Regions from separate parts of the Actinoplanes friuliensis DSM 7358 genome, predicted to be linked through region 2. Evidence: riboswitches for the same ligand, from Rfam matches in the RefSeq annotation. Region 2 holds a riboswitch; the other holds the start of a gene.

Region 1 (3,306 bases), 1.7 Mb from region 2:
CACCCGATCGCCGAAACGGGCCAGCCGGTGCCGGGAGTGCGCGAGAGCCTCGGTGTCCCGGTCGAGTCCGATGAGGACCACGTCCGGGTACCGCTCCAGCACGGCCTCGGCGTGCCCGCCCAGGCCCAGCGTGAAGTCGACGTGCACCGCGCCCGGCAGGACCAGGGCGGGGGCGAGCAGCTCGAGGCAGCGCTCGAGCAGCACCGGCACGTGTGTGCCGCGAAGCTCCCCCATGTCGACCCCCATTGCCTGCTCTTTCCGCGCTCACCCGGTGTCCTGCGACGACCGGTCGTCTGTCCGTACCGCCAGATCCCCATCCGCTCGTGCCCGTTGCCTTCGGGCGCGCCCGACCGGACACACGCCTGGCACCGGGGAAGAGGCGCCAGGAGCGGGAGCGGCTGGAGATCTCGCAGTACGGCGGCAGCGACGTCCGGACCGTGTCGACGGCCCACAGGTGCCACGCCTCACAGTCCGCCGGGCAGCACCCCCTCCTCGATGTCGGCGAACTCGTCCTCGCTCGCCGAGAGGTACTGCTCCCAGGACTGCTTGTCCCAGATCTCCACCCGCGTGCTCGCGCCGATCACGACGAGCTCACGATCCAGCGCCGCGTACTCCCGCAAGTGGCCCGGGATGGTGACCCGGCCCTGCTTGTCGGGGATCTCGTCGTGCGCGCTGGCGAAGAACACCCGGCTGTAGGCCCGGGCGGCCTTGTTCGTGACCGGTGCCTCACGGAGCTGCCCCGCGATGCGCTGGAACTCGGGCATCGGGAAGACGTAAAGGCAACGTTCCTGCCCCTTGGTGATCACGACACCTCCCGCCAGTTCGTCACGGAACTTCGCCGGGAGGATCAGCCGGCCCTTGTCGTCGAGGCGCGGGGTGTGAGTGCCGAGAAACATCGGCCTGACCCCCCTGCCCCCGGCGGTTTCGCGGACCGCCTGTCGTCTGGGCCGGCAACCCCCTCGGAGTCAGCTCCTCAGGCCCTGCCACTGCGCTCCACTCTACTCCACTTCCCTCCACTCGCAACAAGAATGGACCGGTCTGCGAAGCCGATTCGCGGATGAATGCGCACGTCAGAGCCGGTGAGGTGGAAGTGGAGGGGTTCGGGCCTCCGACCATGGTCCACTTTCCGACATGCCGCCCAGGCGGGCACGAAAGTCCCCAGAAATCGGGCGTTCTTTACCGCCCGCGAACCCTCCTCCCGCGATCCGGGGAGCGAAGTGGAGGGAATACGACAGTGGGGCGTGACCCGAAACGGGTCACGCCCCACTGACTCTCGTACTGCTCTTACTACTTCACTGCTCTACCTCACGCGGCGACGAGGCGGCGCACGACGTAGTTCTTGCTCCAGATCTTGTGCTTGCCGACCCGGGCGCCCGAGTGCGGCGAGTCCCACATGTACCCGTTGCCGGCGTAGATGCCGGCGTGGGTGCCGTAGGAACCCGACCGGACGACGATCAGGTCGCCGATCTTCTTCTTGCTCTTGGCGACCGCCTTGCCGTACTTCTGCTGCGAGTTCGCCTTGTGCGGGAGCTTCTTACCCGTCGTCTTCTTGTAGACGTACTGGGTGTAGCCCGAGCAGTCGAAGCGCTTGGGGCCCGAGGCACCGAACTTGTACAGCGCGCCCTTGTGCTTCTTCGCCTGGGCGAGAACCTTCGCCCCGCTGCTCTTCACCGTGATCTTGATGGCCCCGCTGGTCGCCCAGCGGATGTTCGTGGCCCCGGTGTACTGCGTGCGGAAGTAGCCGGTGATGTGCGGCTCCGCGGTGAGCTTCACCGTCCCCTTCGAGGACAGCTTCTTCGTCACCCAGGTGCGCCACTTGCCGTCTCGCTTGGCCTGGAGGCGTACCGAACCGCGGGTGACGACCTTGCCGGTCTTCGGGTCGATCACCTTGGCGGTGACGCTGACCTTCTTGCCCCACGCGACGGAGCGGGTCGCGGAGTTGGTGATCTTCGGCTTGACCGCCGGCGCCGCGGCTGCCGCCGTGACGACGGGAGCGGCGGATGCCGCCGGCGTACCGATCAGCTGGCCGGCGCAGAGGCACGCACCCAGGGACAGTGCGATGGTTCCGGTTCCGGGCATGCGGCGGCCACGGCTCGAACTGCGTTCGTGCACGGTAGAGATATCCCTCCGGCACGCCTGCGAGGTTAGCTGTCGGGTTCGGGCGGGAAGGTGTGCCCGGTCGCCAAAAGGTGACTTCACCCCAAGGTCCGCAACTGCCGGACCGGATCTGGGTCCCCCGTCCCTGCCCCCGTATGCCTGTGTGGTTGAAGCTGCTTCCGTGGTCGTGCCGCGCGGACCGGGGCAGGGCTCGGCGTGGTCCGGTGCGGTACGAGCGGCGAGCGGATGCTCACCGGCAGGGACCTTGCTACCCGATTTCCGGGCCGACTGTCGGGCCTTGCTTGGTTACGCAGCGTATTTGGCATACCGGAGCCTGTCCGGTTTGTAACCACCCCGTGACAAATGCCAGCGCTTTGCGTAGTTCTGTGATCACGCTCCGGTGAAGGTTACGGGTGAAACACAACACACAAAAAGCCGCAGCAGGGTGGATCATGCGCGTGTCCGAGGTCGGGAGATTGCCGTCGCAAACGCCCCCAGCGGGCCAAACACGACGCCGGGCGGCGGGGTGGAGATCATCCGTTCGGCCGAGCTTCGGCCTGCGGACCCCTCCCAGGCCGCGCGGGCCGCTCCACCACTCGACGTAGTGTCCGTTTCCGGTACCCTCGTCGCCGTGACGGACGGGAAATTGCCCCTACGGGCCAAGGTCGCGACCTCCGTGTCGCGAACCGCTGCGGCGCTCTCTCGGGCCGCGGGACGCGGTGACGGCTCGGTGATCGGCGGGTGGATCGGTCTCAAGATCGATCCTGACCTGCTCAGGAACCTCGCCGCCGGCCGTGCGATCGCGCTCGTGTCGGGCACCAACGGCAAGACCACCACGACCCGGTTCACCGCCGCCGCCCTCGGCGTCCTCGGCCCGGTCGCCACCAACTCCTTCGGCGCCAACATGCCCACCGGGCACACCTCGGCGCTGGCCAAGGCCGGTGCCACCCCGTTCGCGGTCCTCGAGGTCGACGAGCACTACCTCGCCCGGGTGATCGACGAGACCACCCCGCGTGTGGTCGCCTTGCTCAACCTGTCCCGCGACCAGCTCGACCGGGCGAAGGAGGTGGCGATGATGGCGCAGATGTGGCGCACCGCCCTCGCCGCCCACCCCGACATCCACGTCGTCGCGAACGCGGACGACCCGATGGTCGTCTGGGCCGCGATCAACACCGCCAATGTCGTCTGGTTCAGCGCCGGTCAGCGCTG
Region 2 (3,306 bases):
TGTTGCCGTACTCCCGGGTGTCCTGGTTGTGCCAGGGGGCGAAGCCGCTGTTCTGCAGGGACCAGTCGCAGGCCCGGCCCTTGGGATGCTCGAACGGTCCGCCGTTGCGGTGACAGCCGACGAACCTCTTGAACTTCGCCTTCTTGACTTCCTTGTACATGTGGAAGGTCCGCGGGGTGATGCAGCCGCTGGTCGTCGGGTCGTTCACGCTGCACGACTCCGGGCCGAAATCGCCGTCGGAGTTGCGGGGAGCGGGGGCCGCCACCGGTGACTTGGAGAGGACAAAGCCGCCGGTCACGGACTTGCCGCCGACCTTGGCCAGGGCGTTCTCCGCCGACTCCTTCTGCTTTTTCATCGAGGCCAGATTCTGCTGCTGGGCCTTGACCTCCTGATCGAGGCGGGCCTTCTGCGTGCTGACGTCGTCGATCGCCTCGTACAGCTCGTGCAGCTTGCCGTCGTTGATGGCGTTGATCTCCTCGAGGGAGACCGCCTTCTTGAGGAAGCCGTCCGGGCCGTCGGTGTTGAGCAGGAAGCCCATCGTCGAGATGCCACCGGTGCGGTACTGCTGGGCCGCGACCGCGCCGACCTCGGGGAGCAGAGAGTCCCGCCGGGTCTCGGCATTCTTGACCTTGAGGGCCAGACCCAGCTGGGTCTTGGTCGACTTCGCAACCGCTGATTTGGCCGCCAGGAAGCGTCGTCCCGTGGAGTCGAGGACGTCGTTCAGGAGCGGATCGTCATCGCCGTCGTCGGCGGTCGACGACTTCTTGTCGTCGTCGGGGTCGGCGCTCGCCGGTGATGCGGGCACGAGCAGCATCGTGACCGCTACGAGCGGTGCCAGGGCGAGAACGAGCCACCGGCGGGGTCTTGCCGTCATTCACAATCCTTCCGCGTGACCACCGACCGGGTTAGCTGACGGGTTCGGGACGGAAGCGATCCCTACCACGGTTACGTGGATTCACCCCACTACTACACATGGGTCCCCGGCTCGCCTCGCGGCGATTAGGCGGTGGGCTGCCGGCACCTTGGGGGCGGTGCCTTCTTGGCAGTGACCGGCGGCCAGCTTACCTGACAACTGCCCTGGTGACAGTCCGGCAACGGTGGTGAAAAGCGTTACCCGGCAACGACTTTCCGTTACTGCTCGATGGAATGACGCAGGTCATAGCCCGTAACGGCACATCAATGTGAGTCGTTGCATTCTTTCCGTCACGAAATCACGCCGCGTATTTGCATTGTTGCGCTCAGTACGACACCTGTCGATTCGTGACATCGATGGGTAGTGTTCGTCACGGTCTCACAGCAGACCGCCGCCTAATCGCCGCAAGGCGAGCCGGGGACCCACCCGTGTTATGGGGTGAATCCACGTCACAGTGGTAGGGATCGCTTCCGTCCCGAACCCGTCAGCTAACTCGGTCGGCGGCCGACGGAAGGAAAGCACGTGAGGCTCAAACCTGCCCGCCGGCGATTAGCGACCGTCCTCGCGGCGCTCGTCGCCACCACGGGTCTGGCACTCGTCGCCCCGTCCTCCGCCTCGGCGTCACCCCGGCCGCTCGCCGCGCCCGGTGACTCGGGCGACGACGGTGAGGGCGGCTCGAAGTCCCTGGTCCAGCAGCTCGAGGCGGCGTCCAAGGGCTTCGTCGAGGCCAAGGAGGCCCTGGCGACCTCCAGGAAGCGCCAGCAGCAGCTGATCGACAAGCTCAAGGAGATCAACACCGAGCTCGGCCCGAAGCAGGCGGCGCTGGACGACATCGTCCAGCAGTCGTACCGCACCGGGCGGCTCGGGCCGATGACCGCGCTGGTCACCGCCGACTCCACCGGCAGCATGCTGGACCGCGTACAGACCCTGGAGACGATCGCGGTCAAGCAGGACCGGGCCGTCCGCGATCTGAAGGACTCGAAGACGCAGCAGGAGCAGGCGAAGGTCGCGATCGACGCCGAGATCCGCGACCAGCAGCGTCAGCTCACCGTCATGGCCAAGCGCAAGACGCAGGCCGAGAACGCCCTGAAGGCCGCCAACGCGGCCAGTGGCAGCTCCGACGCCTCGGACTCGTCCGGTGGCAGCAGCTCCAGCGACGGCGGCAGCAGCTCGAAGGCCGCCGCGGCGCCGCGGAACTCCAACGGTGAGCTGCCCAACGAGTCCTGCAGCATCAACGACCCCACCTCGTCCGGCTGCATCACGCCGCGCACGCTGCACGCGATGAAGGAAGCCAAGAAGGACGGCTTCACACGCTTCGTCGCATGCTTCCGGCAGCAGAACAGCGGCGAGCACCCCAAGGGTCGTGCCTGTGACTTCGCCGCCGACAAGAACGGCTTCGGCGGCGACGCCACAGGCAGCAGCAAGACGTACGGCAACCAGCTGGCGAACTACTTCATCAACAATGCGAGCCGGCTGGGTGTGCTCTACGTGATCTGGTTCCGGCGGATCTGGCTACCGAGCAGCGGCTGGAAGTCGTACTCGGGGGCCGGTGGGGATCCGTCGAGTGATCACACCAACCACGTGCATCTCTCGATGCGCTAGCTCCGGCGGGGAGTGCGGGGCCTACCGCTTGGTGTAGGCCTCGTACTCCTTCAGGACCTCGTCGGTCGGGCCGTCCGCGCGGATCAGTCCCGACTCGAGCCAGATCGCGCGTTCGCAGGTGTCCCGGATCGACTGCTCGCTGTGGCTGACCAGGAAGACCGTGCCGGCCTGGGCGCGCAGATCGCGGACCCGCTGCTCGCTGCGCCGGCGGAACTTCGCGTCACCCGTCGCCAGCGCCTCGTCGATCAGCAGGACGTCGTGCTTCTTTGCCGCCGCGATCGAGAACCGCAGCCGCGCCGCCATGCCCGACGAGTACGTCCGCATCGGCAGCGAGCTGAAGTCCCCGCGTTCGTTGATCCCGGAGAACTCGATGATGTCCTTGGTCTGGGCCTTCACCTCGGCCGGGCTCATGCCCATGGCGAGGCAGCCCAGGACGACGTTGCGCTCGCCCGGCAGGTCGTTCATCAGGGCGGCGTTGACACCGAGCAGCGACGGCTGCCCGGCGGCGTAGATCGCGCCCTTCTCCACCGGCAGCAGACCGGCGATGGCCCGCAGCAGGGTCGACTTCCCGGAGCCGTTGGTGCCGATCAGACCGACGGCCTCACCCTTGTACGCGACGAAGCTGACGCCCTTGATCGCGTGCACCTCGCGCAGTGTCGCGGGCTTGGCACCGGTCACGATGCGCTTGAAGCTCGCCAGCGGGCTGCCCGTGCCGGGCGTGGCCGACTGGTGCACCCGGTAGACCACGTGAGCGTCGTCGACGATGATCGTCGGATCGCGCCGGTCGTTGC

What was found. Region 2 has a riboswitch for cyclic di-AMP ahead of AFR_RS02335 (coiled-coil domain-containing protein). Riboswitches for the same ligand answer to the same signal wherever they lie in the genome.
Region 1: it holds a riboswitch for cyclic di-AMP, as region 2 does, so the genes downstream of both, AFR_RS10070 (C40 family peptidase) here and AFR_RS02335 (coiled-coil domain-containing protein) in region 2, are expected to answer to the same signal.

What each region holds. Positions count from the first base shown of each region.
Region 1 is NC_022657.1:2,156,198-2,159,503, reverse strand. It holds gene rsmH (16S rRNA (cytosine(1402)-N(4))-methyltransferase RsmH) at 1-246, opposite strand, end outside; gene mraZ (division/cell wall cluster transcriptional repressor MraZ) at 465-896, opposite strand; gene AFR_RS10070 (C40 family peptidase) at 1,306-2,079, opposite strand; cyclic di-AMP (ydaO/yuaA leader) riboswitch at 2,119-2,282, opposite strand; gene AFR_RS10065 (Mur ligase family protein) at 2,744-3,306, shown strand, end outside.
Region 2 is NC_022657.1:483,921-487,226, forward strand. It holds gene AFR_RS02330 (coiled-coil domain-containing protein) at 1-874, opposite strand, end outside; cyclic di-AMP (ydaO/yuaA leader) riboswitch at 880-1,016, opposite strand; cyclic di-AMP (ydaO/yuaA leader) riboswitch at 1,296-1,432, shown strand; gene AFR_RS02335 (coiled-coil domain-containing protein) at 1,436-2,515, shown strand; gene AFR_RS02340 (ABC transporter ATP-binding protein) at 2,537-3,306, opposite strand, start outside.